Regions from separate parts of the Paracoccus pantotrophus genome, predicted to be linked through region 2. Evidence: riboswitches for the same ligand, from Rfam matches in the RefSeq annotation. Region 2 holds a riboswitch; each other region holds the start of a gene.
The links. A riboswitch is a leader RNA that binds a small molecule or an ion and turns the genes downstream of it on or off. The one in region 2 is predicted to bind cobalamin.
Positions count from the first base shown of each region.

Region 1 (7,225 bases), on a different replicon from region 2:
GATGGGCCGGGCCGTAGAGCCGGGCGATCTTGGCGCCGTTGAGGTAAAGATGCGCATGGCCCTCGCCCCGGCGGTCGGCCAGCCCGGCATGTTCGGGGGCAAAGCAGAAGCCCTCGGCCTTGATGAACAGGTTCCAGCCCGCGGTGCTGTCGGGCTCCAGCCGGGCCGCGGCGGTGGCGCTGCCGGCGGGCAGGTCGATGGGCGCGCCGTGGTCATGCGCCGCGGCTTGGGCGCCATGGCCATGCGCGCCGTGGTCGTGGCCGTCCAGCGTGATGCCGTTGGCGGCGGCGATGACGAAGCCCATGCCGCCGCCGAAGACCAGACCGATCAGCAGCATCGGGATCGAGCGATCCATGTCTTTTCCCCGTTTCATGGAACAGCCGGGCGCGGCAGGCACGCCCGGCCGGAAGGGTTGCGGCGCCGATCAGGCGGCCTGCGGCACCGGTGCGCCTTGGCCTTCGCGCTGCCAGAACCAGCCGGCCAGCAGGCCGAGCAGGGCCCAGGCCATCGCGCCCGCCCCCAGCGCCCGGCCGGCGAATTCCGCCGAAAGCTCGGGCGGGACCGGGCCGGCATAGCTGTCGGGCTGCGGCGCGCCGATCAGATGCGGCGCCAGGATCAGCACGATGGCCGCGCCCCAGGCCGCCCAGCCCTTGCCGAAGGCGACCAGCCACAGCGCGAGCCCGGTGGTGGCGGCGGTGCCCAGCCACCAGATCGCGCGGAGCTGCACATCGGCGGCGGCGACGCCCGGCACTTCCGGGGCCAGGCCGAAGGCGGGGGCGAGCTGCATGGTCAGATAGCCGGCCAGGCCCCAAAGCAGCCCCTGCCGCGCCGTGACCGCGTTGCCCCGCGATTCGGAAACCGCCATCAGCGCCACCAGCATCAGCCCGTAGCCGGCATAGACCATCATGGTGAACAGGACCGAAAGCAGGTTGCGGGTCCATTCGAAGGATCCCAGATCCTGATGCGCGCTGACGGCTTCGGCGCCGAAATGCGCCAGTTGGCCGGATTCATACAGTTCGGCATGCAGCAGCACGGGCTGCACGAACCAAAGCTGCAACAGGGCGGCAATCAGCCCCGTTGCAGCGCCAGCGATCAATCCGCTGGTCAGAATGCGCGAGAACATCAGTGGCAGGGGAAGCCGGTGGCGTGACGCACGTCATGGGCGGCGTCATGCAGGGTCTCGGCCTGCACCAGCCCGGACATGAAGATCAGCCCGAAGCCGATCGCGAAGGCGGCGATGGCGGGAAACAGCACCGAGGCGCGGCTGGCCCCTGCGGCGGTCATGGGTTTTGCGGTCATCTGCGACCCTTTCCTTATGTCGTCCAACCCGACGACGTTGCGGTTCCATGCATCGGCAGGTCTCCTGGCTTGCGGGTCACGGCAGACGCCCGCCTTCCCGGCCGGATGGCCAGTGGCGCGATGGGCGTCCGCTCTCCGCTTACAGTCGCGGGGGCGGCTGCGGATTTGGTCCTGGATGCCCAGGGCTGCACCGCATTCCCTTTTGGCCCCGGAAAGGGGCACCGATACACGCGCATGTTACCTGCGATGGCGCGGCGGCGGCAAGCGGAATCGGGGGGAAGCTGCGGCGGGGTCGGAGAGCGGGCGACGGGTCGGCGGGCGGCGCTGCCGCATGGGTATTTGGAGAACGAAGAAGATGGCGGGGGATCGGGCTGGCGGAATCGCCGGGTGGCGGGTAGGCCGTGCCAATCAGGGTTCCGGCGGCCAGTCCAGGTCGACCCAGACCAGCCGGTGCGCGGAAGCCGCCAGCGCGGCCTCGGCCAGCGGGCCCTCGGCCGGCCAGAACACGCCCGAGCCCAGCACGGCCAGCCCTTTCGCGGGCAGGACGTAATCCACGCGCAGGTTGCCCGGCGGCTTGTCGTCCGGCCAGTCGCCGGTGTCCAGCGCCGGGTCGCCCTTGTGGCCGTCGTTGACGCCGCCTTTGGCCGCGGTGCCGCCGGCGCTGCGAGGCAGGGGGTCGGTGACATGCGCCATGATCCGGGCCAGCGCCTCGGGCCGGCCCTCGCTGTCCAGGGGGTCGAGGTTCAGGTTGCCGGCCAGTACGAAGGGGCCGTCGGGCAGGTGATGCAGCCAGAAGGCCAGCTCGTCATGGTTGCGCCGGCCGTTCAGATCCTCGGGTCCGTCGAAGACCGGCGGCGTCGCGGACATGGCGAGCAGGTGCAGCGGCCGGCCGGCGACCGTGACCACCGCGTCCCAATGCGCGGTCGAGGACAGGCGGCGGATCGCCGCCGCTTCCTCGGGCAGCGGCGGCATCAGGTGGCCGGGCAGGTCGCGCCACAGGAAGGCCGTGTAATCCGTCACCGGCCCGATCGGGTGGCGCGACAGGATCGCCATGCCGCCCTGGCCGGAGAAGGTGCCGAAGCCCTGCGCATCGTCGGCGCTGCCCAGCCGCCCGTCTGCGTTCAGGTCCAGCCCTGTCGCCATGCCGGAATTCGGCCGGGTGGCGAAGCGGTGCGGATAGTCCAGCCCGGCCTCGGCCAGCCTTGCGGCAAAGGCGTCCAGCGCCCGGCCGTCGTGGTCCCAGTCGAAATGCGTCAGCAGCAGGATGTCGGGGCGGGTTTCCGCCAGCACCTGCACCACCGCCTCGATCTGAGCGTCCTTGCGGCCCAGGTCGCGCAACAAAAGCCCCGGCCCGTCGCGCGACAGGTCGGGGCTGTAGGTCGCGATCCGCAGCGGATCGGCATGGGCGGCCAGGCCCAGGATGGCAAGCAGGGCCGCCCCGGCCAGCGGCCTTACACCCAAGGCCGGCTCTGGGCCATCTGCGCCTCGTAGGCGTCGATGGCGGGGGCCTTTTCCATGGTCAGGCCGATGTCGTCCAGCCCGTTCAGCAGGCAATGGCGGCGGAACGGGTCCAGTTCGAAGGGGAAGCTCTGCCCGTCCGAGGTGGTCACGGTCAGGTTTTCCAGGTCCACGGTCATGCGGGCATTGGCGCCCTTTTTCGCGTCCTCCATCAGCACATCCACCACCTCTTGCGGCATGACGATAGGCAGGATGCCGTTCTTGAAGCAGTTGTTGTAGAAGATGTCGGCGAAGCTGGTGGAGATCACGCAGCGGATGCCGAAATCCAGCAGCGCCCAGGGCGCATGCTCGCGCGAGGAGCCGCAGCCGAAATTGTCGCCGGCGACGATGATCTGTGCCTCGCGGTAAGCCGGCTGGTTCAGCACGAAATCCGGGATCTCGTTGCCCTCGGCGTCATAGCGCATCTCGTCGAACAGGTTCTTGCCCAGACCCGAGCGGTGGATCGTCTTCAGGAACTGTTTCGGGATGATCATGTCGGTGTCGATATTGACCAGCGGCATGGGCGCCGCGATGCCGGTCAGGGTGGTGAACTTGTCCATGTCGTGATCCTCGCAGAATTGACTTGGGCCGCCGTGGCCCGTTAACCGAGACCCGTCCGGCGCCTTGCGGCATGGAAAGGGCTTCGCTGATGTTTTTCGGGTTTTCCAGCTTTGCGGCCCTGCGCGCCTGCATCGCGCGCGACTGGAGGCCGCAGATCGGAGACCCCGAGATCACCGGCTGGCTGACGGTGCTCTCGTATCTGATATGCTTCGTGCTGGCCGTCATGGTGCTGCGCCGCCGTCCGGCCGGCGCTGCGCGCGGGCTGTGGCTGACGACCGCCGGGCTGATGGCCTTCCTGGGGCTGAACAAGCAGCTTGACCTGCAGACCGCGCTGACGGCTGCCGGGCGCTGCATGGCGCGGGCGCAGGGCTGGTACGACGACCGCCATCTGGTGCAGCTGGCCTTCATCGCCGGGCTGGTGCTGGGCGTGGCGATCGCGCTGGCCTGGGCGACGAACACCCTGCGCGGGCGCATGCGCCGCAACGGCCTTGCCCTGGCGGGGCTGGCTTTGCTGTGCGGCTTCGTGCTGGTGCGCGCGGTGGGCTTTCATCATGTGGACAGGCTCCTCAGCCTGGACTTCGCGAAGCTCGGGCTCAATTTCTGGTTCGAGAACGCCGGGCTGGTGCTGATCGCGATCAACGCCCTGATGCTTCTGCGGCGGGGCCGCTAGGGGCCCCACCCGAAGCATCAGACGGTTTCCGCCAGCAGTTCGCGCACATCGGTCAGGTGGCCCTTGATGCCCGCCGCCGCCGCCATGACCGGCGACATCAGGTGGGTGCGGCCGCCGCGGCCCATGCGGCCCTCGAAATTGCGGTTCGAGGTCGCGGCGCAGCGTTCGCCGGGCGCCAGCTGGTCGGGGTTCATGCCCAGGCACATCGAGCAGCCGGCCAGCCGCCATTCGAAGCCGGCGTCGATGAAGATCTTGTCCAGACCCTCCTCCTCGGCCTGCATCCTGACCAGGCCCGAGCCCGGCACGACCATGCCGCGCACGCCCGGCGCCAGCCTGTGGCCCTTGAGGATGCCGGCGGCGGCGCGCAGGTCCTCGATCCGGCCATTGGTGCAGGAACCGATGAAGACCGCGTCGATCTTGATCTGGTTCAGCGGCGTGCCCGGCTTCAGGCCCATGTAGTCGAGGCTGCGGCGCGCGGCCTCGACCTTGCCGCCCTCGAAATCCTCGGGGGCGGGGACCGTGCCGGTGATTGGCAGCACGTCCTCGGGCGAGGTGCCCCAGGTCACGACCGGGGCGATGTCCTCGCCGCGTATGGTGACGACCTTGTCCCAATGCGCGCCTTCGTCGCTGAACAGCGTCTTCCACCAGCTGACCGCGGCCTCCCAGGCGGCGCCTTTCGGGGCGTGCGGGCGGCCCTTGCAATAGTCGAAGGTCTTTTCGTCCGGGGCGATCAGGCCGGCGCGGGCGCCACCCTCGATGGCCATGTTGCAGACGGTCATGCGGCCTTCCATCGACAACTCGCGGATCGCCTCGCCGCAATATTCGATGACATAGCCCGTGCCGCCCGCGGTGCCGGTCTTGCCGATCACCGCCAGCGTGATGTCCTTGGCGGTGACGCCGGGACGGAGCTTGCCGGTGATTTCCACCTTCATGTTCTTGGATTTCTTCTGGATCAGCGTCTGGGTGGCCAGGACGTGTTCCACTTCCGAGGTGCCGATGCCATGCGCCAGCGCGCCGAAGGCGCCGTGGGTCGCAGTATGGCTGTCGCCGCAGACCACCGTCATGCCGGGCAGGGTCCAGCCCTGTTCCGGCCCGACGATATGCACGATGCCCTGGCGGATGTCGTTCATCGGATAATAGTTCAGCCCGAATTCGCGGGCGTTCTTGTCCAGTTCGGCGACCTGGATGCGACCCTCGGGGTTCTCGATCCCGTCCACGCGGTCGGCGGTGGTCGGCACGTTGTGGTCCGGCACGGCGATGGTCTGGTCGGGGCGGCGCACCTTGCGCCCGGCCATGCGCAGCCCTTCGAAGGCCTGGGGCGAGGTCACCTCATGCACCAGGTGGCGGTCGATATAGAGGATGCAGGTGCCGTCTTCGGAACGCTCGACCACATGGGCGTCGAAGATCTTGTCATAGAGGGTGCGGGGCGCGCCCGCATTGGTGTTGCCGGTCATGGCTGTCTCTTTTCTGGAAGACTAGCTGGGAAAGGGCGGAGGGGGCGCCGCAGCCTGCGGCAGGGCGCGCGCAGGCGCCCGCTCCCGTCAAAGTCGGGCGGTGACGGACAGGCTTTCGCCGTAGAACCGGCCGGGCAGGCGGGCGCGGTCGTGAATGTCGAAATAGACGAATCCTCGCATAGGGGGATTAATAGGGCGATTTCACTTCATATTCAATATCGCCACACGGCTCTGTTAATTCCAAGTTGAGAAATCGTCCCTATCTTGGTGCCAAAAGTCACGGAAGGGGACCGATCATGCTGATTCGCATCATCCTGCGGGCGATCCCGCTGATCTGCGTGGCCGTTTTCGCGCTGGCGGTACATTGGGCGGATACACCGCTCAAGCAGGCGCGGGCGGCGGCGGGCGTCGAAAGCCGGCACCTGGCCTGGGGTCCGGGGCAGGTCAGATGCGCCGATCCCTGGGGAAATCTGCCGGTTTCGGCCTGTCCGGCGGGCGATGCCTCCAGAAATCCGCCGCGCCTGCATTGAGCGGGCGCGATTCCGTGCTACATTGGTAAGGCCCCGGCGCCGGGGGAGATCGGCGTGATGACCGGAGGATGAACCCTGTCCAATACCGTCTCGCCGGCTGCTGCGCCGGCTGCGACCACCGCGGAATCCGGGCTGACGAGCGATCAGCTACTGGACCGCATTCTTGCCTCTCTTGACGACGACAAGGCCGAAGATGTCGTGACCATCGACCTGCGCGGCCGCTCGGCCATGGCCGATCACATGGTGATCGCCTCGGGCCGGAACGCGCGGCAGGTGGCCTCGATCGCCGAAAAGCTGATCGAGCGCCTGAAGGAGCAGACCGGCCGCTCGGCCCGCATCGAGGGCAAGGAAACCGGCGATTGGGTGCTGATCGACACCGACGACGTGATCGTCCATGTCTTCCGCCCCGAGGTCCGCGAGTTCTATCAGCTGGAAAAGATGTGGATGCCCGCCGACGCCCTGCGCTCGGCCACGCTGGAGCGGCTGCGCGCCGAACACGCCGCCGCCGAGGCCGGCAAGCCCCGCATCTGATCCATGCGCATGGTCATTGCCGCGGTCGGGCGGCTGCGGCAGGGCCCCGAGGCGAAGCTGATCGCCGAATATCTGGACCGTCACGCCAAGGCGGGCCGCGCCTTGGGCCTGCCGCCCGTGACCCTGGCCGAGGTCGAGGACAGGCGCAGCGGCGGCATGGCGGCCGAGGCCGCGCTGCTGGCCAGGGCCGTTCCTGACGGTGCCGCCCTGGTGGTGCTGGACGAGCGCGGCCAGATGCTGAGTTCCCCCGAATTTGCCGGCCGCATTGCCGGCTGGCGCGACCAGGCGCGCGATGTCGCCTTCGTGATCGGCGGCGCCGATGGCATCGACCCCGGCCTGCGCGACCGCGCCGATCTGGCCATCAGCTTCGGCCGCATGGTCTGGCCGCATATGCTGGCCCGCGTCATGCTGGCCGAGCAGATCTATCGCGCCACCACCATCCTGGCCGGCAGCCCCTATCACCGGGAATGACAAGCCCTTCAGATCGCTAGGATTTTAAGAAAACATCCGGCAAAGAACGGGTGAAATCCGCCGGGAAACGGCTAGGATAAGCCTGTCCAGATCACGTATCCGCGGGTGTGTCATGATTCCAGTCGTTCATCAGATCCAAAGCCGGGCCGGTCCCGCCGCCACGCCGGCGGCGCGAGAAGTCGAAATCATCGGCCCCACCCTTGCCCGCGCCC
Region 1 covers NZ_CP044426.1:244,702-251,926, forward strand. The annotation lists gene ESD82_RS11620 (hypothetical protein) at 1-355, opposite strand, end outside; gene ESD82_RS11625 (CbtA family protein) at 425-1,123, opposite strand; gene ESD82_RS11630 (CbtB domain-containing protein) at 1,123-1,299, opposite strand; cobalamin riboswitch at 1,337-1,540, opposite strand; gene ESD82_RS11635 (endonuclease/exonuclease/phosphatase family protein) at 1,708-2,760, opposite strand; gene leuD (3-isopropylmalate dehydratase small subunit) at 2,751-3,356, opposite strand; gene ESD82_RS11645 (hypothetical protein) at 3,446-4,027, shown strand; gene leuC (3-isopropylmalate dehydratase large subunit) at 4,045-5,481, opposite strand; gene ESD82_RS11660 (hypothetical protein) at 5,778-6,011, shown strand; gene rsfS (ribosome silencing factor) at 6,144-6,542, shown strand; gene rlmH (23S rRNA (pseudouridine(1915)-N(3))-methyltransferase RlmH) at 6,546-7,013, shown strand; gene ESD82_RS11675 (hypothetical protein) at 7,126-7,225, shown strand, end outside.
Region 1: another riboswitch for cobalamin. It lies ahead of ESD82_RS11630 (CbtB domain-containing protein); the one in region 2 lies ahead of nrdH (glutaredoxin-like protein NrdH).

Region 2 (7,225 bases):
CTGCTGGCCATCCTGTTCGGCCGCGTGCTGGGCCCTGAACTGACGCTGGGACTGCTGTTCCTGGCCGTGCTGCCCTCGACGGTGCAAAGCTCGATCGCCTTCACCTCGATCGCGGGTGGCAACGTGCCGGCGGCGATCTGCGCCGCCTCGCTGTCGAACCTGGTGGGTGTGGTGCTGACGCCGCTGCTGGTCACGCATCTTCTGCATCAGGAGGGCGGCGGCGCCAGCCTGGACGCCATCCAGAAGATCGCGGTGCAGATCCTGCTGCCCTTCGTCGCAGGGCAATTGCTGCGGCGCTGGATCGGCGGCTTCGTCCAGCGCCACCGGCTCATGACCATGGTGGTGGACCGGGGCTCGATCCTGCTCATCGTCTATTCCGCCTTCGGCGCCGGCACCGTCGCGGGCATCTGGTCGGCGATCCCGCTGCCCGGGCTGGTGCTGTGCTTCCTGGTCACTGCGCTGCTGCTGGCCCTGGTCATGGGGGGCATGGTGGGCGCCGGGCGGCTGTTCCGCCTGCCGCCCCAGGACCAGGCGGTGCTGTTCTTCTGCGGCTCGACCAAGAGCCTCGCCAGCGGGCTGCCCATCGCCACGGCGATCTTCCCGGCGGCGACGGTGGGCGCTACCGTGCTGCCGGTGATGATCTATCACATGACGCAGCTGCTGGTCTGCTCGGCCATCGCGCAGCGGCTGGCGCGCAACCCGCGCGCCTAGAAGTCCCAGTCCTCATCCTCGGTCGCGACCGCCTTGCCGATGACATAGCTCGACCCCGAGCCGCTGAAGAAATCGTGGTTCTCGCTGTCCGGGGACAGGGCGGCCAGGATCGCCGGGCTGACCTCGCAGGCCTGCGGCGGGAACAGCGCCTCGTAGCCCAGGTTCTGCAAGGCCTTGTTGGCGTTGTAATGCAGGAAGGCCTTGACGTCCTCGGTCAGCCCGATGCCGTCATAAAGCTCTGCGGTGTATTTCGCCTCGATATCGTAGAGATCGAAGATCAGCGAAAAGGCGAAATCCTTCAGCGCCGCGCGCTCGGCCTCGCCCAGCCGCTCCAGCCCGCGCTGGTACTTGTAGCCGATGTAATAGCCATGCACAGCCTCGTCGCGGATAATGAGGCGGATCAGGTCGGCGGTATTGGTCAGCTTGGCGCGGCTCGACCAGTACATCGGCAGGTAGAAGCCGGAATAGAACAGGAAGCTTTCCAGGAACACGCTGGCGATCTTGCGCTTCAGAGGGTCCGAGCCGGCCTGGTATTCCTCCAGCACCAGCCGCGCCTTCTGCTGCAGATGCAGGTTTTCCTCGGCCCAGCGAAAGGCCGCGTCCACCTCGGGCGTCAGGCACAGCGTCGAGAAGATCGAGGAATAGGACCGCGCATGCACCGCCTCCATGAAGGCGATGTTGGACAGCACCGCCTCCTCATGCGGGGTCAGCGCATCGGGCATCATCGCCGGTGCGCCCAGGGTGTTCTGGATCGTGTCCAGAAGCGTCAGCCCGGTAAAGACGCGGATGGTCAATTCGCGCTCCTCGGGGCGCAGCGTGGCCCAGCTCTGCACGTCATTGGAAAGCGGCACCTTCTCGGGCAGCCAGAAGTTCACGGTCAGCCGGTTCCAGACCTCCAGATCCTTCTCGTCCTCCAGCCGGTTCCAGTTGATCGCCCGCAGGGGCGTCCGCTGCGCATGGTCCTTCATCCGAAGAGCCTTTCTTTCTTGTCCAAATATCCTCGGGGGTGCGGGGGCAGACAGCCCCCGCCTCAAAGCGTGCAGGAGACGCAGCCCTGCACCTCGGTGCCTTCCAGCGCGGTCTGGCGGAGCCGGATGTAATAGATCGTCTTGATGCCTTTCTTCCAGGCATGGATCTGGGCGCGGTTGATGTCGCGCGTGGTGGCCTCGGCCGGGAAGAACAGCGTCAGCGACAGGCCCTGGTCGACATGCTCGGTCGCCGCCGCATAGGTGTCGATGATCGCCTCGGGGCCGATCTCGTAGGCGTCGCGGTAATAGTCCAGGTTGTCGTTGTCCATGAAGGGCGCGGGGTAATAGACCCGGCCGATCTTGCCTTCCTTGCGGATCTCGATCTTGGCGACGATGGGATGGATCGAGCTGGTCGAGTTGTTGATGTAGCTGATCGAGCCCGTCGGCGGCACCGCCTGCAGGTTACGGTTGTAAAGCCCGTGCCGCATCACCGATTCCCGCAGCATGGCCCAATCCTCGCGGGTGGGCAGGCTGATGCCCGCGAAGACCCGCGCAACCTCGGGCAGCGAGGGCAGCCAGTCGCGCGTGACGTATTTGTCGAAGAACGAGCCGTCGGCATATTTCGACGTCTCGAAATCCTTGAAGGTCCGGCCCTTTTCCTGCGCAAGCCCGTTCGAGGCGCGGATGGCGTGATAGGCGACGGCGGCGAAATAGACGCTGGTGAACTCGATCCCCTCGGGGCTGCCGTAATGGATGCGCTCGCGCGCCAGGAAGCCGTGCAGGTTCATCTGGCCCAGGCCCACGGCATGCGCCTCGTCATTGCCGCGCCGGATCGAGGGCACGGCCTCGATCGCCGACATTTCCGACACCGCGGTCAGCGCCCGGATCGCCACCTCGACGGTCGCGCCGAAATCCGGCCCGTCCATGGTCGCGGCGATGTTCAGCGAGCCGAGATTGCATGAAATATCAGTGCCCAAATGGGAATAGCTCAGATCTTCGTTGAACGTGCTCGCCTCGTTCACCTGCAGGATCTCGCTGCACAGGTTCGACATGCTGATGCGGCCGGCGACCGGGTTGGCGCGGTTCACCGTGTCCTCGAACATGATATAGGGATAGCCGCTCTCGAACTGGATCTCGGCCAGGGTCTGGAAGAAGGCGCGGGCATTGATCTTCTTCTTCCTGATGCGCTTGTCGTCGACCATCTCGGCATATTTCTCGGTGACGGAAATCTCCGAGAAGGGCAGGCCGTAGACCCGCTCCACGTCATGGGGCGAGAACAGATACATGTCCTCGTTGCGCTTGGCGAGCTCGAAGGTCACGTCGGGGATGACCACGCCGAGCGACAGCGTCTTGATGCGGATCTTCTCGTCGGCATTCTCGCGCTTGGTGTCGAGGAAGCGCAGGATGTCGGGGTGATGCGCGTTCAGGTAGACCGCGCCGGCGCCCTGCCGCGCGCCCAGCTGGTTGGCATAGGAAAAGCTGTCCTCCAGCAGTTTCATTACCGGGATGACGCCCGAGGACTGGTTCTCGATCCCCTTGATCGGCGCGCCGGCCTCGCGCAGGTTGGTCAGCATCAGGGCGACGCCGCCGCCGCGCTTGGAAAGCTGCAGCGCCGAATTGATGCCGCGGCCGATGCTCTCCATGTTGTCCTCCAGCCGCAAGAGGAAGCACGAGATCAGCTCGCCCCGCGACTTCTTGCCGGCGTTCAGGAAGGTCGGCGTCGCCGGCTGGAAGCGGCCCGACAGGATTTCCTCCATGAAGCGCATGGCGAGATCCTCGTCGCCGCGCGCTAAGGCCAGCGCGACCATGACCACCCGGTCCTCGTAGCGTTCCAGATAGCGCCGCCCGTCGCGGGTCTTCAGCGTGTAGCTGGTATAATACTTGAAGGCGCCCAGGAAGGTCGGAAAGCGGAACTTCCGCGCATAGGCCGCGTCCCAGATCCGGTGCAGGAACTCGCGCGGATACTGCTCCAGGACTTCGGCCTCGTAATAGCCCTCGTCCACCAGATAGCCCAGCTTCTCGTCCAGCGAGTGGAAGAAGACGGTGTTCTGGTTGACATGCTGCAGGAAATACTGCCGCGCGGCCTTGCGATCCGCGTCGAAGCGGATGCGGCCCTCGCCGTCGTAAAGGTTCAGCATCGCGTTCAGCGCGTGATAGTCCAGCTCGGCCTTTACGCCATCGTCAAGCATTCCGTCCCCCAGAATTTCTCAAGCCCCGCCCGGACGCGGGAAAGATCATTGTCGTCGCCCGCCAGCTCGAAGCGGTAAAGCACGGGCACGTTGCATTTTGCGGCGATCACCCTGGCCGACAGGGCGAAGGCGGTGCCGAAATTGCGGTTGCCGCTGCCGATCACGCCGCGCAGCAGGCCGCGGCGGGCGGGATCGTTCAGAAAACGGATCACCTGTTTCGGCACCGCGCCGCGTCCCTCGCCATCGGCATAGGTCGGGCAGATCAGCACATAGGGCGCCGCGGGCTGCGGCAGCGCGTCGCGCGGCGAGACCGGAATGCGCCCGGCCGCCAGCCCCAGCCGCGCGACGAAGCGCGCGGTGTTCCCCGAGGCCGAGGAATAATAGACCAGCCCGCCCATGGCGCCGGTCAGGACAGCCGGCCGATCATGTCGGGCCGGAAGCCCGCCCAATGCGCATCGCCGGCGACGACCACCGGGGCCTGACGATAGCCCAGCGAGGCGACCAGCTCCATCGCCGCCTCGTCCTCGGTCAGGTCGACCAGCCGATAAGCCAGGCCGCGCGCGTCGAGCGCCCGCGTGGTGGCGGTGCATTGCACGCAGGCGGGCTTGGAGTAAACGGTGATGGGCATGGCCCGGCTCCTTCTGTTCTGTCGGCAAGAGAGGGCCGGGCCGATGGACATGCCACCGGACCCTGTTCCAGCCCCGCGCCCGCCGCACGGTTTCGTTCTTTCGCGCCATGGCAGGTCTTCTGACTTGCGGGTCTCGGCTCGGCCGGCCTTCCCGGAGCCTGGGCTCCAGTGGCATTCCAGCGTCGCTCGCCGCTTACAGCTGCGGGGGCAGTGCCGGCTTTTCACCGGCTTCCCTTTTCATCCCCGAGTCGGCCCCAGGGCAACCATGACCCCCGCAGTTAGCCACGGGTCACAGGCCGGGTCAATCCAGATTTAGTGGGCGATGGCACTGTTCTTAGAACATCTGGTGGGTCGCCGGGATCGCGGGCAGGGGCTGGATATGCTGCCGGCGGCGGCGATGACGGGCCATGGCGCGGGCGCAGCACCCGGCAGACTGTTGGATTATGGCAACAGGCGAGGTTGCGGAGCCGGGAAATGACGCTGCGTCGTTTGACAAGGTATGACAATTTGTCCTCTTGCGTTGATCAAGCGCAGCCGGACCGCGGTTTCACCCCGCTTTCCGCTGCGCGAACGCGCAAGCCATTGATGAGCCAGCACCTTCCTGTCGTTTCCGCCTTGAGGCGGTTGCGACTCATCTTTCGTGCCGGGATCAACCCATGAACAAAACCCATCCCAAACCGCCTGCCTCGGGGTCAGCCGCGCAATTGCTGCCGACCCTGGGCTTGCTGCCCGTGCTGGCCATCTCGGCCGGCGTGGCCGGCCCCGCCCAGGCGCAGGATACCGTAACCCTGGACACGGTGGTCATCCGCCGCCAGCAGGGCAACGAGGCCGAGACCAGCTACAAGGTCACCGAGAGCGCCTCGGACAAGGCCACCGCGCCGCTGCTCGACACGCCCAAGACCGTGACCGTCGTCACCGCGCGCCAGATCGAGGAGCGCGGCCAGACCTCGGTCGCGGACGTGCTGCGCACAACGCCGGGCGTCACCCTGGGCGCGGGCGAGGGCGGCGTGCCGCAGGGCGTGCGCCCCTATATCCGCGGCTTCGAGGCCAGCCAGGACATGCTGGTCGACGGCATGCGCAACGCCTCGCGCACGCAATACGAGGCCTTCAACCTGGAATCGATCGAGATCAGCAAGGGTCCGGGCGGCGTCTATTCCGGCGCCGGTTCGACCGGCGGCACCATCAGCCTGAACAGCAAGACCCCGCAGCCGGGCGCCTTTGACGAGGTGGCGCTGTCCTATGGCACCGGCAACTATGTCCGCGGCACGCTGGATTCGAACCGTGAATTCGGCGCGATCGGCCTGCGCCTGAACCTGATGGGGCAGCACGCCGACGATCTGGGCGGGCGCGACGGCGTCGAGTCCCGGCGCTTCGGCGTGGCGCCCAGCATCAGCTATCGCCTGACCGACGACAGCAAGATCACCGCCGGGCTGTATTACTACAAGGACGAGGATACGCCCGATTACGGCGTGCCGATGTCCAATGCGAGCACGCCGGCGGCATGGCGGCGTGGTTCGGGCACCAGCGTCGACCCGTTCCTGCCGGCCGATGTCGAGCCCGATACCTTCTACGGCCTGCACGCGCGCGATTTCCGCGATCTCGAATCCGCCTCGGGCTATGTGAAGTTCGAACATGCCTTCTCGGACAGCCTGCGGCTGACCACGGCCCTGCGCAAGGCGCGCGACACCAACACCTATGTCGTGACCTCGCCGACCTCGGGCAGCGACGGGCTGGTGTCGCGCAGTTCCAAGGCTTCGGACCGGGTGAACGAGACCGTGTCGTTCAACGCCCAGCTTTCGGGCGAGGCACGGGCCTGGGGCGTCGAGCATCGCTTCGCGGTCGGGGTGGACATCGCCAATTCCCGCGCCGCCACCCGCCGGCTGGCGGTGAACAATCCCGACCCGATGCCGACCTCGCCCTATGAGAATCCGAATCCCGGCGCGTTCTGGGGCGGCAGCATCGAGCGCGGCGGCGAGACCGGCTACAGCACCACCAAGTCGCGCGGCGTCTACGCGCTGGACACCATCACCTTCACCCCGCAATGGGAGGCGACGGTGGGGCTACGCTGGGACGATTACAGCGTCGACAGCGTCACCCATGCGACCGAGGATGATCCACGCGCGAGCAACGACAACGATTCCGATTTCCTGAACGGGATGCTGGGCGTGGTTTACAAGCCGGTGCCCAATGGCTCGATCTATGCCTCGGCCAGCACCTCCTCGAACCCGGCGGGCGAAGGCGCGGGCACCGGCGGCAGCAATGCCTCGGACGATCTGGACAGCCTCGATCCCGAGCGCAGCGTGAATTACGAGATCGGCACGAAATGGCTGGTGCTGAACGATCAGCTTGAGCTGAGCGCGGCGCTGTTCAGGACCGAAAAGGACAATGCCCGCGTCACCAACGCCCTGGGCGAGACCGAAAATATCGGCAATACCACCGCCAAGGGCATCGAGCTGGGCTTTGCCGGCCAGCTCACCGAGCGCTGGGGCATCTGGGGCGGCTATGTCTATCAGGACGTCAAGCTGAAGGACGGCGGCTGGAGTACGCCGCGCGGCGGCGGCGATCCCTATCCGAACCCCGCCACCGGCAAGCAGGTCGTGAAGATCCCGCGCAACAGTTTCTCGCTGTGGACGACCTATGACTACAGCCCGGAACTGACGCTGGGCGGCGGCGTGACCTATACCGGCAAGCGCATGGCCAGCTATTCGCAGAACGGCGATGCCGATGCC
Region 2 covers NZ_CP044423.1:566,036-573,260, forward strand. The annotation lists gene ESD82_RS02700 (bile acid:sodium symporter family protein) at 1-711, shown strand, start outside; gene nrdF (class 1b ribonucleoside-diphosphate reductase subunit beta) at 708-1,679, opposite strand; gene nrdE (class 1b ribonucleoside-diphosphate reductase subunit alpha) at 1,742-3,868, opposite strand; gene nrdI (class Ib ribonucleoside-diphosphate reductase assembly flavoprotein NrdI) at 3,850-4,266, opposite strand; gene nrdH (glutaredoxin-like protein NrdH) at 4,275-4,496, opposite strand; cobalamin riboswitch at 4,589-4,779, opposite strand; gene ESD82_RS02725 (TonB-dependent receptor) at 5,153-7,225, shown strand, end outside.

Region 3 (7,225 bases), on a different replicon from region 2:
GCCGTCGCCCTTGATCTGCGAGGGCGCAAGCGTCAGGTCGGCCGTGCCCCTGGGCAGCAGCGCCGCCTGCAACTGTTCGGGTACCAGCCGGGCAAAAGGCTCGTCGGCGGCCAGGTCGAACCCCTCGATCAGCATCTTCGCCGGTGCCGCCAGATCGAAGCCCGAAGCGGTGAAGTCCAGCGTCATCTCTTGCGGCAGGATCGGCACGGCCCAGGGCGGCAGCACGCCTTCGGGCACGGTCAGGCCCGACAGCGCCACCCGTTCGTGCAGCCGGCCGTCGGCGGTGGCACCGGACAGGCCGATCGCCACCTTGGTCGAGGCAAGGCCGAACTCGCCCAGCGGAGAGCCGATCTTCAGGTCGTGCAGCACCGCATCCATCGACAGGTCTTCCCATAGCGGCATGGCCGCGGCCAGCTTGTCGCGCAGCCCGTCCTGCGCGCCCTTGATCAGTTCCTCGGACGGATGGGCGACGAACCAGGAAAGCAGGGACAGCACGCCTTCGCTGCGCATGCCGGTGATCTGGCCGCTGCCCTCGTAGCCCGGCGCGGTGATCTGGAAGGTCATCGGCTGGCCGCCCGGACCCATCAGGATCTCCTGCGACTGCTCCAGCCCCTCGGCGGTGAAGCTCATGGCCTGATCGACGCCGCCGGCCTTGCCGGGCGCGCCGTTCACCGACCATTCCATTCGCGCCGTGCGCTGGTGATCGCGCGAAACCACCTGCGGCTCGGCCGAGGGCTGGTCGGGCGCGGTTTCGGCAGCAGGCAGCGGCGGCGCATATTGCACCGATTCGATGACGTAATCCGTCATCACCGCCTTCTGTTCGCGAAAGCTCATCAGCGATTCGTCCCAGATGCCGGTCGATTCGACCCTGGTCGAGCCCTTCTGCTCGAACATCTTCGGCACCACCACCGACCAGCTCAGCACCTGGTCCTCGCTGACGCCCCAGCTGCCGTCGCCATTGTCGGTCAGCCGATAGGTCAGGGCCGAGACGCTGACCTGGGCCTGATCGGCCGGAACCTGCGCCAGAAGCGGCGCCGGATCGATGCGCAGCTCATAGCTTTCGCCCTGCGGGGTGACGGCGACCACGCCCTCGGTGCCGCCGAAATAGGTCTGGAAAACGCCGCGCAGCCTTTGGGCCCCCTCATCGGTGGCGGGCACCGCCCAGGCCGCCGAGACGGGGCAGATCGCCAGCAGTGCCACAAGGCCTTGTCTCGCAAACATGTTCGAACATCCTTTCGAAAAATCACTCGTTCTGCACCAGCGGCAGATGACAGGAAACGGGCTAGAACTCCACCCCAGGCTGGGCCTTGATGCCGTCGCGGAAGGGGTGCTTGACCTGCTCCATCTCGGTCACAAGATCGGCCAGCGCGACAAGTTCCGGCTTGGCATTGCGCCCGGTCAGCACGACATGGGTCATCGGCGGCTTTTCGCTGCGCAGGAAGTCCAGCACCTCGTCCAGGTCCAGGTAGTCATAGCGCAGGGCGATGTTGATCTCGTCCAGCAGGACCATGCGGATCTGCGGATCGCGGATCAGTTCCTTGGCCTTTTCCCAACCGGCGCGGGCGGCGGCGATGTCGCGCGCCTTGTCCTGCGTCTCCCAGGTGAAGCCCTCGCCCATGGCGTGAAACTGGCACAGACCGGCGAAATGCGCGGTCAGCAGCCGCCGCTCGCCCGTGTCCCAGGCGCCCTTGATGAACTGCACCACCGCGCAGGGCATGCCATGGGCGATGCAGCGCAGGATCATGCCAAAGCCGGACGAGGACTTGCCCTTGCCCTTGCCGGTATGGACGATGACCAGGCCCTTCTCGCCCTGCTTCTCGGCCATCATCCGGTCGCGGGCAGCCTTGATCTTCGCCATCTTCTCGGCATGGCGGGCGTTGTCGTCGGTCTGCATCGGGCACTCCTTCGCTTGACAAGTCGGGACCGGGCGCGCACAGACAGGGGGCGCTGGTTCCTGTCCTACGACAGGCGAAGAGGGAATGCGACAGGCAACCGCCTGGAAGCAGCCGCCCCCGCGACCGTGACCGGAAAGGTCGCCCCATGGCCACTGGCGAAAGCCGGGAAGGCGGGGCGGCCGTGGGCCAAAGCCCGAATCCGCAAGCCGGGAGACCTGCCAGCGCGCGAAGGATTGACCGGCGGACGGGGTGTTCCCGCTGGGGCTTGGGCGCTGGTCCCCTGCCTCGTGCCGCCTTGAGGGATGAAGGGCGCATGACAGTCACGCTGCATGTCTGCATCACCTGCCGCGCCGGCCAGCCGGTGCTTGAGGGCGAGCCGGTGCCCGGCGCGCGGCTGCATGACGCGCTGGCAGCCGAAGGCGCACCGGATGGCGTGCGCATCGTCCCGGTCGAATGCCTGTCCGCCTGCGCCAGCGGCGCCGCCATCGCGCTGTCGGCGCCGGGCCGCTGGACCTATGTCTATGGCCGCATGTCGGCCGAGGACGCCCCCGAGATCCTGCTAGGCGCCGCCGCCTATGCCCAGGCCCCCGACGGCATCGTGCCCTGGCGCGAGCGTGTCACGATTTTCCGCAAGCGCAGCCTCGCGCGCATTCCCCCGATCGGATAAGAAATGAGCGACCTGACCAAGACCCCCGTGACCGTCATCACCGGCTTTCTCGGCGCCGGCAAGACCACGCTGATCCGCCACCTGATGCTGAACCCGCAGGGCAAGCGGCTGGCGGTGCTGGTCAACGAATTCGGCACCATGGGCGTCGACGGCGAGATCCTGAAATCCTGCGCCGACGAGAACTGCCCGGCCGAGAACATCATGGAGCTGTCGAACGGCTGCATCTGCTGCACGGTGGCCGACGATTTCATCCCGACGCTGGAGCGGCTGATGGCGATGCCGGTGAAACCCGACCACATCCTGATCGAGACCTCGGGCCTTGCCCTGCCCAAGCCCTTGCTGAAAGCCTTCGACTGGCCCGCCATCCGCTCGCGCATCACCGTGGACGGGGTGATCGCGCTGGCCGATGCCGAAGCCGTCGCTGCCGGCCGCTTCGCCCCGGACGAGGCCGCCGTCGAGGCGCAGCGCGCCGCCGACGACAGCCTCGACCACGAAACGCCCCTGTCCGAGGTGTTCGAGGACCAGATCGCCTGCGCCGACATCGTGCTGCTGTCCAAGGCCGACCTGGCCGGCGAGGACGGGCTGGCCGCCGCCCGCGCGGTGATCGAGGCCGAGGCGCCGCGCAAGCTGCCGATCCTGCCGTTGACCGATGGGGTGATCGACCCGCGGGTGATCCTTGGGCTGGGCGCGGCGGCCGAGGACGACCTTGCCGCCCGCCCCAGCCATCACGACGGCGCCGACGACCACGAACATGACGATTTCGACTCGGTGGTGATCGAGCTGGCCGAGATCGCCGACCCCGGCGAGCTTGCCACCCGCATCGAGCGGCTGGCGCGCGAGCAGAACATCCTGCGCGTCAAGGGCCATGTCGCCGTCGCCGGCAAGCCCATGCGCCTGCTGGTCCAGGCCGTGGGCGAACGGGTGCGGCACCAATACGACCGGCCCTGGGGCGACGGGCCCCGCGCCTCGCGCCTTGTCGTCATCGCCGAGCATGACGATATCGACGAGGCCGCGATCCGGGCGGTCCTGGCCGCGTAAGCCATGCACGTCGTCTTCCGCGAAAGCCGTGGGCTTGAGGAAACCGAGGTCCCGACCGACCCCGGCCAAAGCCCCGCCGACCTGGTGGTGCTGTCCTATTCCGACAGCGACCTCGGCGCTTTCGCGGCGGGCTGGCACCGGGCGGCCGGCGGCCTGCCCACGCTGCGGCTGTGCAACCTCGCGGCGCTGCGGCACCCGGTCTCGGTCGATCAATATGTCGAGGCGACGCTTTCGGGCGCCCGCGCCGTGCTGGTCCGGCTGATCGGCGGCGAGCCCTATTGGCCCTATGGCGTGGCCAGCCTTCAAGACCTCGCCCATCGCTGCGGCATCGCGCTGGCCTTCCTGCCGGCGGACGGGCGCCCTGATCCCACGCTGGACCGTTTCTCGACCCTGCCGGTGCCGCTGCTGCGCCGGCTTTCGGCGCTCTGCGACCAGGGCGGCGCGGTCGCGGCGCAGATGGCACTGGCGGAACTGGCGCAGGCGGCAGGACTGCCCGCCGCCCCGGTCCGTGGCGAGGCCGCGATCCCGGATTTCGGCTTCTACGACCCCGACCGCGGCGTGATCGACCGCCCCGAGCCCGGCCTGCTGGTCAGCTTCTATCGCAGCTACCTGACCGCCGCCGACCTTGCGCCGGTGGATGCGATGATCCGCGCCCTGCGCGCGGCGGGGCTGGCGGCGACCGGGGTCTTTGCGCCCTCGCTCAAGGCGCCGGGCTTTGCCGAGTGGCTGGCGCCGCACCTGCCCGGCCTTATCGCGGTGGTGAACCTGACCGCCTTTTCCGCCCGCGACGATGCCGGCGCCACGCCCTTCGACGGTGCGGATTGCCCGGTCTTCCAGGTGGCGCTGTCCACCGCCCCCCGCGCGCTCTGGGCAGCCGAGGAGCGCGGCCTGTCCGCCGCCGATCTGGCCATGCATGTCGTGCTGCCCGAGGTCGATGGCCGCATCTTCCTGGGCGCGATCAGCTTCAAGCAACCGCAAGAGCGCGACCCCGACCTGCAATTCGCCCGCGTGATCCACGCCCCGGACACGGACCGCATCGAGGCTGCGGTGGCGCGGGTCACGGCCTGGCACCGGCTGCGGCAGGCGACACGCCGGGCGGTGGTGCTCTCCACCTATCCCGGCAAGGCGCATCAGCTTGCCCATGCCGTGGGGTTAGACGCGCTGGCATCATGCGGCACGATCCTTGGCATCCCGCATGACGACCTCGGCCACCGGCTGATGGCCGAGCGCATCCATTGGCCGCTTTCGGACTACCGGCAGGCGCTGGCCCGCCTGCCCCGACGCCTGCAGGACGACCTGCAGGCGGCATGGGGCGAGCCGCCGGCCCAGGGCTTCCGTTTCGCCGCCCTCCGCCACGGCGCAGACCTGATCGCCCTGCAGCCCGAGCGCGGCGAGGTGAAGACCCGCGCCGACGATTACCACGACCTGACGCGCACCCCGCGCCACGACTACGTTGCCTTCTACCTCTGGTTGCGGACGCAGGCGGAGGTGCTGATCCACATGGGCGCGCATGGCACGCTGGAATGGCTGCCGGGGAAATCCGTGGCGCTGTCCGATGAATGCTGGCCCGAGGCGCTGCTGGCCGACCTGCCCGTGGTCTATCCCTTCATCGTCAACGATCCGGGCGAGGCCGCGCAGGCCAAGCGCCGGCTGTCCGCGGTGACGCTGGGCCATATGCCGCCGCCGCTGGTCGACTCCGCCATCTCCGAGAACCTGGCGCATCTGGAGCGGCTGCTGGACGAATATTCCACCGCCGACGGGCTGGACCCGCGCCGCCGCGACCGGCTGATCGCGGCCATCCGCGACGAGGCCCGCGCGGCAGGGGTGGAATCCGACCTGGGCCTGCCTCCCGATGCCGCGGCCGCCGAGGCGATCCCGCTGATCGACCGCTTCCTCTGCGATCTCAAGGACAGCCGGTTCGGCGACGGGCTGCACATCTATGGCACCGCCCCTGGCGAAACCGAGGGGCTGGCCCGGGCGCTCTCGGGCCATCGCGTGGCGCCCGGCCCCTCCGGCTCGCCGGCGCGGGGACGGCTGGACGTGCTGCCGACCGGGCGCAACCTCTTCGCCGTCGATCCGCGCGCCGTGCCCTCGCGCAATGCCCATGCGCAAGGGGTGAAGCTGGCCGAGGAGCTGCTGCGCCGCCACCTGCAGGACCATGGCGACTGGCCCAAGGGGCTGGTCGTCGACCTGTGGGGCAGCGCCACCATGCGCACGGCGGGCGAGGAATTTGCCATGGCGCTGCATCTCGCCGGCCTCAGCCCGCGCTGGGACGGCGCCTCGGGGCGGGTCGCGGGCATCGAGATCCTGCCGCTGGCCGAACTCGGCCGGCCGCGCATCGACGTGACGCTGCGGGTCTCGGGCCTGTTCCGCGACATCTTCCCCGGCCTCGCGCAGCTTTTCGAGATCGGGGCCGAGGCGCTCTCCACCCGCGACGAAGCCCCGGCGGACAATCCCTACTGCAGCCGCGCCCCCCGCGTCTTCGGCCCGAAACCGGGGCTCTACGGCCTCGGCCTCGCCAACCTGGCCGAAAGCTTCACCGATCAGGCCCGGCAGGCGGCGGGCGAGGCATGGCTGGCCGCCGCCTCCCACGCCATCGGCGCCGATGGCCGGATCACCCACCAGCCGCAGGCGATCCGCGACCGCCTGGCCCAGGCCGATGCCTTCGTCCACGCGCAGGATCTGCCGGAATCCGACCTGCTTCTGGCCGGCGACTATGCCGCGCATGAGGCGGGCTTCGCCGCCGCCATGGCCCGGATCGGCGCACCGGCGCCCGCGCTCTACCACCTCGACGCCACCCGCCCCGGCCAGCCCCGCGCCCGGACCCTGACCGAGGAAATCGCCCGCGTCACCCGCGCCCGCGCCGCCAACCCGGCCTGGGCCGACGGCATGATGCGGCACGGCTTTCGCGGCGCGGCCGAGATCGCGGCGACGCTCGATCACATGGCCGCCTTCGCCAATCTGGCCGGCGTGGTGCCCAGCCATCTCTTCGACCTCTATCACGACGCGACGCTGGGCCGGCCCGAGGTCGTGGCCTTCATGGAACGCGAAAACCCCGCCGCGCTCGCCGCCATGCGCGCGCTGTTTGCGCGGCTGCTCGAATCGGGCCTCTGGGTCAGCCGCCGCAACTCGGTGCTGGCGGAGCTGGCGCCATGAGCTTCACGGTCAAGGGCTGGTGCCCCGGCGCCCTGCGGCCGATGCAATCGGGCGACGGGCTGGTCCTGCGCATCCGGGCACGGAACGGTCGGCTGGAACCGGGCCAGGCACGGCTGATCGCGGCACTATCGGCGCGGCACGGCAACGGGCTGATGGACCTGACCAGCCGCGCCAACCTGCAATTGCGCGGACTGGACCCTTCCGGCCATGCCGCGACCGTCGCCGCCCTGGCCGGCATCGGCCTGATCGACGACGACCCGGAATCCGAAGCGCGGCGCAACGTGATCCTGTCGCCCTTCGCCCCGGTGGGCGGCCCGGCCTGGCAACTGGCCGAGGCCATCGCCCAGGCGATGACCGCGCCCGATGCGCCGCAGGTGCCCGGCAAGTTCGGCTTTGCCGTCGATGCCGACCCGCCGGTGCTGACCGACACGCCCGCGGACATCAGGCTGCGCCCGCAGGGTCCGGGATG
Region 3 covers NZ_CP044426.1:236,363-243,587, reverse strand. The annotation lists gene ESD82_RS11610 (hypothetical protein) at 1-1,221, opposite strand, end outside; gene cobO (cob(I)yrinic acid a,c-diamide adenosyltransferase) at 1,283-1,894, opposite strand; cobalamin riboswitch at 1,932-2,132, shown strand; gene ESD82_RS11600 (DUF1636 family protein) at 2,209-2,562, shown strand; gene cobW (cobalamin biosynthesis protein CobW) at 2,566-3,600, shown strand; gene cobN (cobaltochelatase subunit CobN) at 3,604-6,756, shown strand; gene ESD82_RS11585 (precorrin-3B synthase) at 6,753-7,225, shown strand, end outside.
Region 3: another riboswitch for cobalamin. It lies ahead of ESD82_RS11600 (DUF1636 family protein); the one in region 2 lies ahead of nrdH (glutaredoxin-like protein NrdH).

Region 4 (7,225 bases), on a different replicon from region 2:
CCCCCGCCAGGATGGGGGATGATCTCGGCCTCGACGGCAAAGATCTCGCGGATCAGCGCCGGGGTCAGGATTTCCATCGGCGGGCCAAGCGCCACGCAGCGGCCCGCGCGCAGCACCATGATCCGGTCGCAGCGCAGCGCGTGATGCAGGTCGTGCAGCGCGATGACGGTGGTGACGGAAAGCTGCGCGACCAGGTCGAGGATGGCGATCTGGTGATGGATGTCGAGATGGTTCGTCGGCTCGTCCAACAGCAGGACGCGCGGGGCCTGCGCATGGGCGCGCGCGATATGGACGCGCTGGCGCTCGCCCCCCGACAGCGAGGCCCAGTCGCGCCCCGCCATATGCGCCATGTCCACGGCATCAAGGGCCGCCGCGACGGCGTCGTCGTCCTGGGCACCCCATGGCCGCAGCGCGCCAAGCCAGGGCGTGCGGCCCAACTCCACCGCATCGCGCACGGTGATCCGTTCGGCCGTCTCGGCCGATTGCGCGACCAGCGCCAGCCGCCGCGCGATCTGCCGCCGGCCCAGCCGGGCCATGGGACGGCCTTCCAGCCGGATCTCTCCGCGGCTGGGGCGCAGCAGGCCCGCCATCATCCCCATCAGCGTCGACTTGCCCGATCCGTTCGGCCCGATCAGGCCCAGGGTCTCGCCCGGATGCAGGCGCAGGCTGATGTCGGACAGGATCTCGCGGCCGCGCACGGCATGGCTGGCGCCGACGGCTTCCAGGATGGGCGTCATCGTTGCCTTCCCCGGATCATGACCACGGCAAAGGCGGGCGCGCCGACCAGCGCGGTGATGACGCCGATGGGCAGCACCTGGCCGGGAATGACGATGCGCGAGACGACGTCGGACAGCACCAGGAACACCGCCCCCGCCAGCGCCGTCGCCGGGACCAGCCTGGCATGGCGCGGCCCGACGAGGATGCGCATCGCATGCGGCACCACCAGCCCGACGAAGCCGATGGCCCCGGCGATCGAGACCATGATCGCCGTCGCCAGCGAGGCCGTTCCGATCAGCAGCACCTGCGTGCGCCGCAGGTCGATGCCCAGCGACGCGGCGCTTTCCGCGCCGAAGGCAAAGGCGTCGAGCGCGCGCGCATGCCACAGCGCCACCCCCAGCGCCAGCGCCGCCATCGGGACCGCGACCCAGCTGTCGGGCCAGCGCACGCCGGACAGGTTGCCCAGCAGCCAGAACATGATGCCGCGCGCCTGCTCGGCGCTGGCCGATTGCGCGATGATCAGCGCGGTCAGCGCGTTGAACATCTGCGAGCCGGCGATGCCCGCCAGGATGATGACCCCGGCGCCGCGCATCCCGGTCCCGCCGCCGGCGGCGCGCGCCAGCGCCGCCACCAGCGCGAAGGCGGTCAGCGCCCCGGCAAAGGCGCCCGCCGACATGCTGAGCAGCCCCGCGCCGATCCCCGCCACCGCGACCGTGACCGCCCCGGTCGAGGCCCCGGCCGAAATCCCCAGCAGATAGGGCTCGGCCAGCGGGTTGCGCAGCAGCGCCTGCAGGATCAGCCCCGACAGCGCCAGGCTTGCGCCGCCGCAGGCCGCGACCACCGCCCGCGACAGCCGGTAATGCCAGATCACGCTGGCATCGATCGGATCGAGCGCGGCCGAGCCAAGCCCGGCCTTGACCGCCAGCACCTCGATGACGGTGGCCAGCGGAATGCGCGTCTCGCCCACCGCCGTTCCGAAGAGCAGCGCCGCGACCAGCACGGCGGGGGCCAGCCACAGCCAGCCCCGATTGCGCCCCGTGCTGCGGGTCGCGGCGCGCGCCCTCATTTCAGGTCGAACCCGGCCAGCGAGTCAGCCAGCGATTCCAGCGCATAGATCGCGCGCACCGAGGGGTCCATCGCATTGGCCGGCATGGTCAGGATGCGGTCGTTCTTTACCGCCCCCATCTCGCTCGTCACCGGGTCCGAGGTCAGGAAATCCCGCTTGACGGCGATGTCGTCGGCCGGAAAGCGGCGCCGGTTCATCTCGGCGGCGACGATGAAGCTGGGATTGGCCTTGCTGATGGTTTCCCAGCCCACGGTCGGCCATTCCTCGGCCGAGGCGACGACGTTCCTGACCCCCAGCTTGGACATCATCCAGCCCGGCACGCCATTGGCACCCGCGACATAGGGGTCGATCTCGATCTCGGCCGAGGAATACCAGAACAGGCCCGACACCGTTTCGGGCAGGTCCAGCGCCTGCGCCCGCTCGACCGCCGCCGCCTCGCGCGCCTTCAGGTCGGCGATCACCGCGGCCCCGCGATCCTGCACGTCGAAGATCGCCGCCAGTTCCTCGATGCCCTGGTAGAGCAGCGCGGTGTCGAACAGGACCGAGCGCGCGCCGTCCATGCTTTGCGTATTGTCCTTGCCGACGCATTCGGTGGGCATGATCCAGCTGGGGATCTGCGCGTCGTCGAACATCTCGCGTGTGCCGACCACGCCCTGCGGGCCGATCATCCATTCATAGGCCGTGACCACCAGCCCAGGCTTCTTGGCCAGCACGCTTTCGAAGCTGGGGGCGTTGTCGGCCAGCCGCTCGACCCCGGCATCCGCCTCGGCAAATTCGGGCAGGACGGGGTTGATCCACAGCGCCGTGCCCGCCACCTTGTCGGCCAGCCCCAGCATGTAGAGGATCTCGGTCGTGCTTTGCCCGACGCTGACGACGCTTTCGGGCGCCTTGTCGAAAGTGACTTCGTGGCCGCAGCTGGTCAGCGTCAGCGGGTATTCGGTGGCCCCGAACGCCGCCATCGGCGCCAGGGTGAACGTGGCGATCATCGCCGTGGTGAGCCTTGGCATGATGTTTCCTTCCGCTACATCATGAACAGGCCGGATGAGCGGATGGAGACCGGGCGAATGCCGGTCGCAACCCCTCCCGAGCCGACCCGCTCGGATTGGTCAAACGTCGTCGGCAGGTCTCCTGACTGGCGGGTCACGGCAGGGATGCGGCCTTCCCATGGCGCGGGGCCACAGTGGCATTCTCGCATCCTGCTCGCCGCCTACAGTTGCGGGGGCAGTTCCGGTTCGGGACGCCTGCGGGCGCCCCGGCGGATTCCCTTTCAATTCCTTGCGGAAACCGACGCGCCTTCCCTAGCTTCTGGCGCGGGCGCTGGCAAGCGGCAGCATGGCCGGCCGGCTTGCCGCTGCCGCGCCACGGCTGCCCCCGGCCCGGTCCAGCCGCACGAAGAAGAACGGGACGCCGCGCGCCTCGGGGCGTTGCAGCGTGGACATACGATGCGCGGTCTGCTCGAAACTGGCACCGAAGCGGTGGCCCAGCAGTTCCACGTCGTAGCGCGCCGATCTGGAACCGGCGGCTGGACTGCCCCAGCAGTTCGGACAGCATCAGCTCGCCCCTGACCGGGGCGGGCAGGATGCGCACCGCGATGCCATGCGCGGCCAGCCGGCCGGTCAGCGCCATATGTGGCTCGTTGCGGTGCCGCGCCAGCGCCTCGGCCAGTTTCTCGGCCGCGCGGTCCAGCCTATCGACGTAATTGCGCCGGGCATAGAGCCAGTTCCGGACCGCATCGACCGGGCGCGATCTGCCCGACTATCTGCCGCAAACGCGCGAGATCCGGCAGGGCATCTGGCAGGCCGCCTTCGTTCCGCCGGCGCTGGAGGATCGCCGGGTCGAGATCATCGGGCTGCTGGGACCATGTCTTCAGCCATATCGAGCCCGCGATGCTGCTGAACCCGCATCAGGGCCGGATCACCGAGGCGGGCGTGCGGCTGAACATCCAGGTCTGCGTCGAATACCTGGCGCAATGGCTGTCGGGCCGCGGTGCGGTGCCGATCCGAAACATGATGGAGGATGCCGCCACCGCCGAGATCAGCCGTGCCCAGCTGTGGCAATGGCTGCGCCGCGGTCGCGCTGGAGAGCGCCGCATGGCAGGGCGATCTGATGCAAGCCGAGATCGTCGGCATCCTCGACCGGCTGGGCCCGAACGGGCTCCATCGCGGCCATTACGCCGCGGCCGCGCGCATCCTGCGAGAGGCGGCGACGGCCGAGACCTTGCCCGATTTTATCACCCTGCCGGCCTATGCCGTGCTGAACGCGCTGGACTGAGGGGCCCCGATGGACATCATCCGCACGCTTGCTCCCTTTGGCGGGCCGCTTGCCCCGGATGCCCCGCCTTGCCGCCGGCCGCGCCTGCCGATTCCCGGACCGATCATGCGGAAAGGAAGCATCATGAGCAGAAAGACCTTTTCGGCAATACATCAAATGGCTGAAGGTGGAGCCGATCATGGACGCAAACCCGATCCGCGAGGGCACGGGGCGCCGGCGCGTGATCGAGGATTGCATCGCCTCGCTGACCTTGGGCGGCGCCGACCTGTTGTGGATCGAGACCGATACGCCCAACGTGGACAAGATCGCCGGCATGGTGGCCGAGATCCGCAAGGCGGTGCCCGATGCCAAGCTGACCCATAACAACGCGCCCGGCTTCAACTGGACGCTGAGCCTGCGCAAGCAGCTGCGGGCGCAATGGCTGGCCGAGGGCCGGATCGGCAAGGCCGACCATCGTGACGGGAGTGCGCTGATGAAGCCCGATTTCGACGATACCGGCCTGGGCCGCGAGGCCGACGCCCGGCTGCAACGCTTCCAGGCCGACATATCGGCCCGCGCGGGCGTGTTCCGCAACCTGACCATGCTGCGACCTTCCACCTGACCGCCAAGCCGGTGGACGAACTCAGCCGCGGCAATTTCGGCGCGGAAAAGATGTTGGCCTATGTGCAGACCGTGCAGCGCGAGGAGATCCGCCGCGGCATCTCGGCGGTCAGGCACCAGCACGAGGTCGGCTCGGACCTGGGCGACACGTTCAAGGAGATGGTGGCGGGCGAACGCGCGCTGAAGGCGGGCGGGCATGCCAATCCCATGAACCAGTTCGCCGCAGGATAGGCCGGGATCGGGCTGCGGGTCGCCCGCCTTCGGTGGGTTCGCTCAACACCCCCCGGCCTGCCCGCGACGCCCCGATCCCTTGGGGCGTCGCTTTTCCGTCGTCGCGCCCGTGTTCAGATCAATGCCCAGTTGCCGCTGGCCGCCGCGGCGGCGAAGACCACGAGGTTCGCCGCCGCATGCGCCCATACCGCGTCGGTCAACCTGCCGCGGCGCTTGTAGACCGCGGCAAAGGCCAGCCCGGCGACGAAGGCCGCCGCGCCGCTGTCATGGAGCAGCGCGAAGGCGGCCGAGGAAACCAGAACGGCCCCTGCCTGGCCGGCCGGGCCGGGCAGTTTCAGCAGGTGGCCCAGCAGGTAGCCCCGGAAGGCCGCCTCCTCGATCAGGGGCACCAGCAGCACGGTGCCGACCAGGCGCAGGACGATCCAGCTTGCCGCCGCAAGCCCGAGCCCGGCGAAGGGCGGCGGGGCTGGCTCGGCCCCCGCAGCGACGCCGGCGGCAATCCACATGATACCGACCGCGACGCCCGCCAGCAGCGGCAGCGGATCGACGCGCCAGTCGAGCCGGGCCCAGACCGGAAGGAACAGGACCAGCCCCGCGCCCATCGCCGGCACCCGGTATGGGTAGGCCGCCTCGGGATTGGTGAAGAATGTCGATACGAAAAGCCCCGAGAGCAGCAGGACCAGCAGCGGCACCAGCATCGCGCTGACCGGATCGTGCCGGAAGGCGGCTGTCCTTGCGCCAAAGGCCGGGCCAGGTTTTTCGCCGCGCCACAGCGCCGGCACCAGATGCGCCGCGCCGATCATCCCGATGCTCAGCAGGGTGAACAGCAGCCAGCCCGCGTAGCTGTGAAAGGCATTGACCGCCAGGTCGGGCGATATGCGCGCCCCGATCCAGATCAGGGCCGCGATGCGCAGCACGTTGAGGCCGAAACTGGCCAGCAGCCCGACCGGCAGCAGCACCAGTGCCAGAGGCAGGCGCAGGCGCCGCCGCTCGAGCGCGATGAATCCGGCCATCACCAGGGTGATGAGCGCAAAGCCTTGCATGCCCGAGCATGGGTCGCCCACGCGGATGAGGAAATCGTCAAAGCCGATCACCATCTCGTTCGGGGCGGCCACGACCCTGCCGGGCAGCAGGGCAAGCAGGCGCAGCACCAGCTCGAAGGTGGCGGCGGTCAGGGGCGGCCAGCCCCAGGTGCCGTTGAAAAGCCCGGTCAGTTCCGGCGAGAGCAGCGCGATCCCCATGGCCGCCCACAGCCAGGGGCCGCCCCGGCGCAGCACCGAAAGCCAGCAGGCGATGGGCGCGGTCCCGGCCAGCGCCGCTGCGACCGAAACGGCGGCGCCCGCGGCAAGGGCCAGGGCAAGCGGCGCCAGGCTGGCGGTCATGTCGCCCCAAAGCACCGGCAGCAGCATGATCGCCAGCCCCGCCAGCATCGCGGCCGCTGCGGTGCCGGGCGACAGGTCGCCCGCGCCGATGCCGCCCGCGCCCAGGAAGCCGAACAGCTGGCGCCGCGCGGTCATCGCCAGCCCGGCAAGCAGGGCCAGGGCAAGCAGCCGTCCCAGCCCTTCGCGCAGCGCAAGGCAGGCCCGCGGCGTCTGGAAATCCGTGCATTCGATCTCGACCAGGAACTGGTAGCAGAAGGCGACGACCAGCAGCTCGCCCAGCAGCAGGGCGGCGAAAAGGCCAAGCCTGCGCCAGCCGCTTGCAAGAAGGGGCGCTTGCGGCGCCGGCGCCTCCGCCTGCCCATGATCCGGGCCGGCGCCGCCAACCGCCGCCGGGTCCGAGGGGTCGGCGCTGTCGGTCACGGGTTGGCCGAACGCCGGCGCCATTCCCAAAGCAGAAGCCCGACGATCACCGCGATCATCAGGACCGATGCACCCGCGAACAGGTCGATCTCGGGGACGCTGTGGGGTGCGGTGGCGCTTGCCGGATGGGCGGTGCCGGCATGGCTTTCCGAAGGGCCGGTCAGCGCCAGGTGGGTGCCGGCGGCGGACAGGGTCAGCAGGACCAAAAGCGCAGCATAGAACATCGAAATGAACCCAGATACCGAGGAAACGCGACAAACAAGCAAGAGCGTCGATGACCAAGAATTCATCATGCAGGGAAAACCGGCAACCTGTCGGAATCGCCAGGTTTTCCCCTTGCTTGCCCGCGTGATTTCGGGTGAGCGCGGCAATTTCGCTGCTGGCGACCATGCCGTCGGGATGTCGCGGTCGGTTGGCGGTCCACGGCGCCAATCTCTTTGATGCTTGAAAATATATAGATGATTTTCAGTGGTCTAAATCGCAAATATGAAGTGGCGTCGAGGGGTCGCCCTGTCGGCGGAACCCGGTCGGCGGTCAG
Region 4 covers NZ_CP044425.1:385,508-392,732, reverse strand. The annotation lists gene ESD82_RS09760 (ABC transporter ATP-binding protein) at 1-737, opposite strand, end outside; gene ESD82_RS09755 (FecCD family ABC transporter permease) at 734-1,783, opposite strand; gene ESD82_RS09750 (ABC transporter substrate-binding protein) at 1,780-2,790, opposite strand; cobalamin riboswitch at 2,885-3,087, opposite strand; gene ESD82_RS22610 (short-chain fatty acyl-CoA regulator family protein) at 3,082-3,276, opposite strand; partial or broken gene ESD82_RS22605 (hypothetical protein) at 3,670-3,801, shown strand; gene ESD82_RS22600 (hypothetical protein) at 3,824-4,054, shown strand; partial or broken gene ESD82_RS09735 (isocitrate lyase) at 4,203-4,885, shown strand; gene xrtE (exosortase E/protease, VPEID-CTERM system) at 4,999-6,687, opposite strand; gene ESD82_RS21790 (hypothetical protein) at 6,684-6,911, opposite strand; gene ESD82_RS21785 (hypothetical protein) at 6,916-7,128, shown strand; gene ESD82_RS09725 (FtsX-like permease family protein) at 7,222-7,225, opposite strand, start outside.
Region 4: another riboswitch for cobalamin. It lies ahead of ESD82_RS09750 (ABC transporter substrate-binding protein); the one in region 2 lies ahead of nrdH (glutaredoxin-like protein NrdH).